2 regions of the Aliihoeflea sp. PC F10.4 genome follow, and region 2 is predicted to be linked to the other one. Evidence: predicted binding sites of a transcription regulator. Region 2 holds the regulator's gene; the other holds the start of a gene.
What was found. Region 2 encodes LexA, which represses DNA repair genes until DNA is damaged. Its sites were predicted from a motif close to TGTTCNNNNTGTGTTCNG; they were not measured.
Positions count from the first base shown of each region.

Region 1: ACX82Z_RS11895 (cytoplasmic protein) is a predicted target of LexA. The motif match lies at 1,649-1,666, and genes of this name have one in related genera.

Region 1 is NZ_JBTSWH010000001.1:2,331,575-2,335,974, forward strand. Features, by position in the region: gene ACX82Z_RS11880 (SufE family protein) at 1-385, shown strand, start outside; gene ACX82Z_RS11885 (DUF6456 domain-containing protein) at 395-1,189, opposite strand; gene ACX82Z_RS11890 (helix-turn-helix domain-containing protein) at 1,197-1,598, opposite strand; gene ACX82Z_RS11895 (cytoplasmic protein) at 1,848-2,120, shown strand; gene ACX82Z_RS11900 (Ros/MucR family transcriptional regulator) at 2,138-2,563, opposite strand; gene msrB (peptide-methionine (R)-S-oxide reductase MsrB) at 2,974-3,366, shown strand; gene ACX82Z_RS11910 (S9 family peptidase) at 3,436-4,400, shown strand, end outside.
Region 2 is NZ_JBTSWH010000001.1:1,567,237-1,571,636, forward strand. Features, by position in the region: gene recG (ATP-dependent DNA helicase RecG) at 1-1,303, shown strand, start outside; gene ACX82Z_RS07830 (DUF423 domain-containing protein) at 1,281-1,640, opposite strand; gene lexA (transcriptional repressor LexA) at 1,745-2,449, shown strand; gene ACX82Z_RS07840 (ComEC/Rec2 family competence protein) at 2,553-4,400, opposite strand, start outside.

The sequences.
Region 1 (4,400 bases), 760 kb from region 2:
CTGGGACGACCGTTACCGGTACATCATCGAGTTGGGCGGCGATCTGCCTCCCTACCCCGAGGCAGCACGTGACGCCATGCACAAGGTGCCCGGCTGCGTCAGTCAGGTCTGGCTGAACTCCACCATCAGCGAAGATGCCGACCCGGTCATTTCCTATGAGGGCGATTCGGATTCGCATATCGTCAAAGGGCTGGTGGCGATCGTGCTGGCGCTTTATTCAGGCCGGCCCGCATCTGAAATCCTCGGCGTCGATGCGGAAGCATCCATGCGACGCCTCGGCCTCGACGAACACCTGACCCCGCAGCGCGCCAACGGCCTTCGCTCGATGATCAAGCGTATCCGCATGGAGGCCGCCGCGCTTAGTCAGAACGCGCCGGCCACCTGATCTTGCCTGTCAGTTCTTGAGGTTCGGGCGGTAGTCCGCGGTGCCCCAATGCAGAACGCCGTGTCGCCCATTGTCGCGCCAGCGCGGGCGATAATGTCGATCGAGAATGCCGAGCGCCGTTTTCAGCATCAGCTTGGCCGACCGCCTTGGCCATGACCGTTCCGTTTCGACCTGTTCCAGCCCTTTCAGGAAACAGCACACGTCGACCAGCACGCCCGAAAGCTCGGGACCGACCGCCTCGATCGCGGCGTTGACGCGCTGACGGGCGGCAAGCGCGTTGTCGGACAATTCGGCCTTCGTGTTGCCGCCTCCACGACGACCGGCCGACACGGCCGCCTCCCAATTGGCGCTCATGCGCGGCATGATCTGGCCGAAATTGTAGTCTGCGCGCAGCCTTTCTCCGGCCTGCAACTCGGACGCGGACAAAAAGGCGCTGCCGTCCCGGCTCTTGCGCTGGCCCAGCGAAGCCAGCGGGCTTTCGCGAAGATTGATTTCCACGAGTTCATTTGCGCCACCTACTTCGAGCGAGCAGACGTCGCGTTCGCGATGCTGAGCCTGAAAGCGATCTCCGCTCGCACCAGCGCGCGCGACAAAGGCAAGCCCGGCCGGGGTGATGGCGATTTCGCCGCCGCTCATCGTTGCAAGACCGCGCTTCGTGACGTCTGCCAGCGTTTCGTCGGGAATAGCGATCGTTCCACGATCGCCCGCCTGTATCAAACAAGAACCCTTTTTGCCTGCCTGCTCCAAACGCGCGTCGCCGCGAGCGAGAAAACTCAAAAGCCGTATCAAATGCCGATCCGTCATCTCGACCTCACACCGGCTCGCGGCGGATCAGAACTCTTGCGAGCCTGTCGACCTGATCCATTATCCCGTCAAAATCGGAATCCTCGCGCAAATCCTCGATAAGCGCGACCGCATGTTGAACCGTCGTACGGTCCCGAACGAAGCAGCGCGCGACATGCTTCATGGGCACTTGCAACACCGTATGCGCGACGTACATGCCGATCTGGCGCACTCGGGCAACGGGCGCGACCGACCGCGTCAAATTGCGAAGATCCTTGCTCGATACGTTGAAGAAGGCCGAAACGATATCGATCACCGCTTCGCAATCGCTCATCCACCTTTCGTCCGTTTTCTTCGACGCGGGAAATGACGAAGGCTCGTCCGGCCCGTCATCGTCGACGACTTCCCATTTTTTCCTCGCACGCGCCACATCCACCTCCAACATAGGAATAAATACTTTTATCGTGGATCGCGGCGAATGAGAACAAATATCGAACATAAAAATTTACCGCTCACCTCAAGAGACGGAATTTGCTAGGTATTTTCTCTCCACAGGCTTGTAAGGCAGATGAACTTATCCACGTCGACGTCCGACGCGTCACCATCGCGACCCTGAACAACAGGGAAGACCGACGTGAATCTCAGGATGGAAGCTGCCGCCTTTCAGGCGACCAAGGAAATGGATCAGCGCCGCGCGGCGCAGCGGGTCGCGTTGCTATGCAATTGCGGAATCGACCTCGACACCATCGGCCAACCGGACGATGCGAGACGCAAGCTGATCGCCAGGCGCTTGAAACGCCTGCTCGAGCGAGAACGGATACGCGGCGCAACGCAGCACTGGAGCTATGATCTCAACAGGCATATCGCGCTGAAGCAGGCGCTCGATGAATTCGACATCGGAAACAGCCTGCCTCACAAAACAAAACCGGCGCCTTTACGGCGCCGGTCCTGAAAAATGTCGATGGAAAATCAGCGCGCCTTGCGCTTGCGGCCAAGGCCCATCTTCTTGGCAAGCTGCGAGCGTGCCGCCGCATAGTTTGGCGCAACCATCGGATAGTTCGCGTCGAGGCCCCATTTCTCGCGGTACTGTTCGGGCGTCAGACCGTAATGGGTCATCAGGTGCCGCTTCAGGGACTTGAACTTCTTGCCGTCTTCCAGACACACGATGTAATCTTCATGCACCGACTTCTTCGGATTGACAGCCGGCTTCTGCTTGTCAACTGGCGCGGCCTCCGGCGCCGCTCCAACGCGGCCAAGTGCCATATGGACATCGGCGATCAGATTTGGAAGTTCACCCACCGGCACCGGATTGTTACTGACATAGGCTGCGACCACGTCGGCCGTCAGTTCAATCAGCATATCACTGTTTTTCGGGAGGTCATCGGACAGTTGCATTACAGGCCCCAGTTCAAGTTCATAATTCTAACGCCGGGTTTATTCTGTCGGCGTTTACCACGCCGTTAGCAGCGGCAATGTGATTGCGCAACAAATGGATCGAATATTTAGCCAAGTCAATCAATCTAGAGACGTATCTACGGTACTTTTTGAGCTAGGCCACAATTGGGCCTCTTTCAGGCCCTGTAGACGACACGTTTATGCTGCCTCACGAAATGTAATCGGTGGTTGCATTTATGTATTTCTTTTCAAATTTCCGCATTCATTGCTGAAAACTCACGCATCACTTTCGATCGTACGAGCTCTGACGTCGTTTCGATTGCTGGCTTTGACGACGTCTCGCGGATGACAATCGCGCCATCGCTGCCTACATGTGTGTCAACTTTTTCGAGATAATTGTGAGAACGATCATGCCGAAGGTTCAAAAGTCGGATACCGAATGGCGCGAACAGCTTACCCCCGAGCAGTATCAGGTCACCCGCAAGCACGGGACGGAGCGCGCATTCACCGGCCCCTATGTCGATAACAAGGAACCCGGTCTCTATCGCTGCGTGTGCTGCGACAAGCCACTCTTTCGTTCGGAAACCAAATACGATTCGGGTTCGGGCTGGCCAAGCTTCACCGCGCCGGTCAAGCCGGACGCCGTCGAGCAGCATGTCGACCGCTCGTTCATGATGACGCGCACGGAGATTCGCTGTGCCGACTGCGACGCGCATCTGGGGCATGTATTCGATGACGGTCCCGCTCCAACTGGCCTGCGCTACTGCATGAACGGCGTGGCGCTCAATTTCGACCACGATTGATAATCCTTCGCAGGCACGGGTGTCCTTGCGCCCGGGCCGCACCATTCCTGTTTCGCATTTCGAGATTTCATGACCGACGCAAAGCTTTCCCCTTCGCCCGCTCCGACCGCCGAGCAACGCGAACATTCGCACACCCATCACGGCATCACCGTTTCCGATCCGTATCACTGGCTACGCGCTGACAACTGGCAGGAAGTCTTCAAGGACCCGGCAACGCTGGCGTCCGATATCCGCGTCCATCTCGAAGTGGAGAACACCTACCAGGCCGAATTGATGGCCGACACCAAAGACCTGCGCGCCACGCTCTTCGCCGAGATGAAAGGGCGCATCAAGGAAGACGATTCGTCCGTGCCCATGCCGGACGGCCCCTTCGCCTATGGTTCATCCTTTAAAAAGGGCGGTGAACAGCCGCGCTTTTTCCGCACGCCCCGTGCTGGCGGTTTACAGGAGATCGTGCTGGACGGCGACAGGGAAGCGGAAGGCATCGCCTATTTCCGCCTCGGCGGCGTCGATCATTCCAGCGATCATGCGCGACTGATCTGGTCTTTCGACGACAAGGGTTCGGAGTTCTACACGCTCAAGGTCCGTGACATCGCATCAGGCGACGATCTTTCAGACGTCGTCGCCAATACCGGCGGGTCGGGTGACTGGGACGCCGCCAATACAGGCTTTTTCTATACGAGCCTCGACGACAACCATCGCCCCTCGAAGATCTTCCACCATCGTCTTGGCGACGTCCAGTCGGACGACCGCCTGATCTACGAGGAAACCGATCCGGGCTTCTTCATGAATGTCGGCGGCACGCGTTCGGGCGACTGGATCTTCATCGGCATCAACGATCATGAGACCACCGAATATCGCATCCTGCCCGCCAACGATCCGACTGCCGAACCGCGCCTCGTCGCGGCCCGGCAGACCGGCGTCGAATATGAACTGGAGGAAGGCGGCGATGTCTTCTTCATCCTGACCAATTCCGGAGGTGCCAGGGATTTCCGGATCATGACGGCGCCCGTCGCCGATCCGCGTCCTGAAAA
Region 2 (4,400 bases):
CGCCCTGCCCTATGGCCTGACCGGCGCGCAGGAACGCTCGGTTCGTGAGATCGAGGCCGATCTTGCCCAGCCCGACCGGATGCTGCGCTTGCTTCAGGGCGATGTCGGCTCCGGAAAAACGGTGGTCGCCCTGATGGCGATGGCGCGCGCCGCCGAGGCAGGTGCGCAATCAGCGCTGATGGCTCCGACCGAAATTCTCGCGCGTCAGCATTTTTCGACAATTGCTCCTTTGGCCGAGAAAGCCGGCCTCACTGCCGCCATCCTGACTGGCCGGGAAAAGGGTCGTGAACGGGCGCAGACGCTGGCCGCCATCGCCGACGGGTCCATCGATATCGTCATCGGCACGCACGCGATCTTCCAGGACGCGGTGGCCTTCCGCGACCTCGCGCTCGCGGTGATCGACGAGCAGCACCGCTTCGGCGTTCATCAGCGGCTTGCCATCGGCGCGAAAGGCGCGGCAGTCGACATTCTCGTCATGACAGCGACTCCGATCCCGCGCACGCTGGTGCTGACTGCGTTCGGAGACATGGATGTCTCGCGCCTCGACGAAAAGCCTGCCGGGCGTCAGCCGATCCAGACCGTCACGCTACCTCTCGAACGCCTGTCGGACCTGATCGAACGCATTCGACGTGCAGTGAGCGAAGGCCAGAAAATCTACTGGATCTGCCCACTCGTGGAGGAAGCCGAAGGCATGGACGTGATGTCCGCCGCCGACCGGCATAAAGCGCTGGCCGAGATTTTCGGCTCCGATGTCGGGCTGGTTCACGGCCGCATGTCGGGCGCGGCGAAAGACGAGGCGATGGCCGATTTTAAAGCCGGACGCACCCGTATTCTCGTTGGAACGACTGTCATCGAGGTCGGCGTCGACGTGCCGGACGCCACCATTATCGTCATCGAACACGCCGAAAGGTTCGGCCTTGCGCAACTGCACCAGTTGCGCGGACGGGTCGGGCGCGGCGATGCGGCTTCGAGTTGCGTGCTTCTCTATCAATCTCCGCTCGGCGAGATCGCGAAGCAGCGCCTTTCGGTCATGCGCGACACCGAAGACGGGTTCCGCATCGCCGAAGAGGATTTGAAACTGCGCGGCGAAGGCGAATTGCTCGGCACGCGCCAGTCCGGCACGCCGGGTTTCCAGCTTGCACGGCTCGAACACCACGCCGATCTTCTCGCCATCGCACGCGACGACGCACGCCTTTTGCTCGACCGCGACCCTGACCTTACCGGTCCGCGTGGCAAGGCAATCCGCACGCTTCTCTATCTGTTTGGCCGCGACGACGCGATCAGGTTGATTCGCGCCGGTTGAGGAATGCCGAAAGCGCCACGAGCAGCCAGCCCGCGATCAGGAGTAGGCCACCTGCCGGAGCGGCCATCGGGAAAAGCCGCGTTTCGAGGAACGAGCGCGCGACAAGATCGCCGCAAAATAAGAGAATGCCGGCAACGATCGTCCAGCCGCCCGCGATCTGCCATCGACCGAACCACCCCGCCGATACCACCAGCAGGGCCGGTGCATGGATAAGCAGGAACGACGCGGCCGTGCCGAGATCGCCACCTGTGCGATGCGCTGCAACCGCCGATAAGGCCACGCCGCTTGCACCGAACAGCGCCCCTATTGCGAAGAGAATCCGCCCCGGTTCAATCATTTCAGCCCCTGATTCATGCAATTTCGTCGTGACTCTTGCAGAACACAACTGGAACAGGTAGGTTTGTTCTGGTTTTGTTTTAACGATTCCTTTTAAGGCCAGCCATGCTGACGCGCAAGCAACACGAACTCCTTCTCTTCATCCATCAGCGCCTCAAGGAGAGCGGTGTGCCGCCCTCCTTCGACGAAATGAAGGAAGCGCTGGGGTTGGCTTCAAAATCCGGCATTCACCGGCTGATCACCGCTCTTGAGGAGCGAGGCTTCTTGCGCCGCATGCCAAACCGGGCGCGCGCCCTGGAAGTTATCAAGCTGCCGGAGTCGATTTCTCAGCCTCCGAAACGCTTTCAACCGAGCGTCATTCAGGGCAGCCTCTCGGATAAGCCTGCGGCGAAGCCGGAACGACAGCCGCTACAGCCCGCGACCCGCGGTCCCATCGAGGTTCCAGTCATGGGGCGGATCGCGGCAGGTGTGCCGATCGACGCCATCCAGCACGCAACACGCGCCGTTACCGTCCCGCCAGACATGCTGACGGGTGGCGAGCATTACGCGCTGGAAGTTCACGGCGATTCAATGGTCGAGGCCGGTATCCTTGATGGTGACACAGTTATCATCCGCTCGGGCCAATCCGCGACGCCAGGCGAAATCGTGGTCGCACTCGTCGACGATCAGGAAGCGACGCTCAAACGCTTTCGCCGCAAAGGCGCGTCGATTGCACTCGAGGCCGCCAATCCGGCCTATGAGACCAAGATCTACGGCTCGGACCGTGTGAAGGTGCAGGGCAAGCTGGTCGGGCTGATCCGGAAATACTGAACTGGAAGCTGATACGACCTGGGTTGACACAGGGCGAGCGAGGTTATCGAGAAGGAAGCCGGTGTTCGGTTCGATGGGTGGTTATATGCCAACGCATCAATGATCAGTCGTTTTCGGCTTGCGATGGCTCGGCTGGTGCCGGTCGTTCGGGACGGACGTAAGGTCCCATTCCGCGCGCGGCGCGTGAGAAGCGGCGATGATCGTGCCAGGGTCGATATGGCTCGGTGATCGCATATCGTATGTGAGGTTGTGCCGCTCCCTCGCTCCGCCATGTGATCTGCGCACTGCCGCCTCTTGCCAGATCGCGCGCGGTTATTACCTTCACCGAAGGGGCGCGACATGGGTTTTCGGCGGTCGCGTCCGCAATGACGATCAGCCCTGCCTCGCCGCAAACCTGTTCAGCGATTTCTGCTGTTTCGGCATAAGCAATGACGTTTCCTTTCGCACTCGTCGCGGTGCAAAGCCCTTCATGGCAGACGAAGACGCCGTCAGTCTGCCCAGGCACGACCTGTTCCGGCCCTAATGGCCGTTCGAAATTCTGCACGTCGAAGGCTCGTAGCCAGTTCTGGATCGTGAAGCGGTTCGGACGCTGGCGATTGACCGCGATGCCGCCGCTTGTCGTGCTAACTGCAACCAGCCGCGCGTCTTCTGAAATCAACACGTCCGGCAATTGGCGTGTTGCGAGCAGCGCAATGCCAGCAGCGATCAGCGGTACCGCCGCCCAGCGCAGGACACCTCCCGTCATGGTCAAAATGACGAGTGCGCAAGTCAGAACCAGCACCGCGGAAAGCGGTATGGCACCGGTCGCATCGAACGCCGATCTCTCGGCCAACCAGAACGCGATCGTCGTCATTCCCCATATGCCCATCCCCATCAGGTCGAGCGGCAGGCCATCGAGACCAACCGGCATCAAGACTGTCGCGAGCACCGCCATGGGCATGATGATGATGGAAACGAGCGGCATCGCTGTGAGATTTGCGATGACGCCCAATGGAGAGATCTGCTGGAAGTGCCAGGCGGTGAACAACGCCGTTGCCACCCCTGCTATGATCGATGTCATCGCAAGTGCCGTTGCGTTGGACAAACCGGAGCGGAGCAGACCCGCCTTCGGCGGTGGGCCGCGATCTTCAAGACGATCGCGCTTGCGTGCGCTCCAAGCGCCATATGCGGCAATCAGCGCGGCGGTCGCGGCAAACGACATCTGGAAGCTCGGGCCGATCACCTCATGCGGTGAGACGAGGATGATGATCAGTGCCGATATCGCCAGATTGCGCATCGTCAGCGCCGCGCGATCGAACAAAACCGCGATCAGCATGACGGCAAGCATCAGGAACGCGCGCTGTGCGGCGATGTCCCCGCCCGACACGATGAGGTAAAATCCTGTGCCGAACAGGGCGGTGCCGGCGGCGTATTTTTTCACCGGATGCCGCGTGGCAAGACCGGGAAAAAACGCAGCCGCCGTGCGGATGGAGACCATGATCGTGCCGCCGACGAGCGCCATGTGCAGCCCCGAGATCGATATGACATGGTAGAGTCCGGTAATCCGCATCGCTTCATTGGCAGCTTCGGGAATGCCTGTTCGTATCCCTGTGATCAACGCGGCTGCAATGCCGCCTTCCATGCCGCCGATACGCGCGACGATCCGCTCGGCCACATCGCCGCGCCGACTTTCGATCCATGTGCCAAGGCGCTCCTTGCGCGTCGATGCCGTCGCGAGTTCCGTTGCGTCCGGTCCTCTCATGAAAAAGCCGCTACCGCCAATGCCGTCGAAATAGCGCTTGAAGGCGAAATCGTAGCTTTGCGGGCGCACCGGCCCCGACGGCGGCATCAGGCGGGCGATGCCGACAACGCCTGCGCCGGGCACGAGGCCATCGGGAATCGAACGCGCCGTGACGCGGACCCGGTCGGGCGCATAGCGCAGTTCTGGACGGCCGGTCGAGACGACATCGAG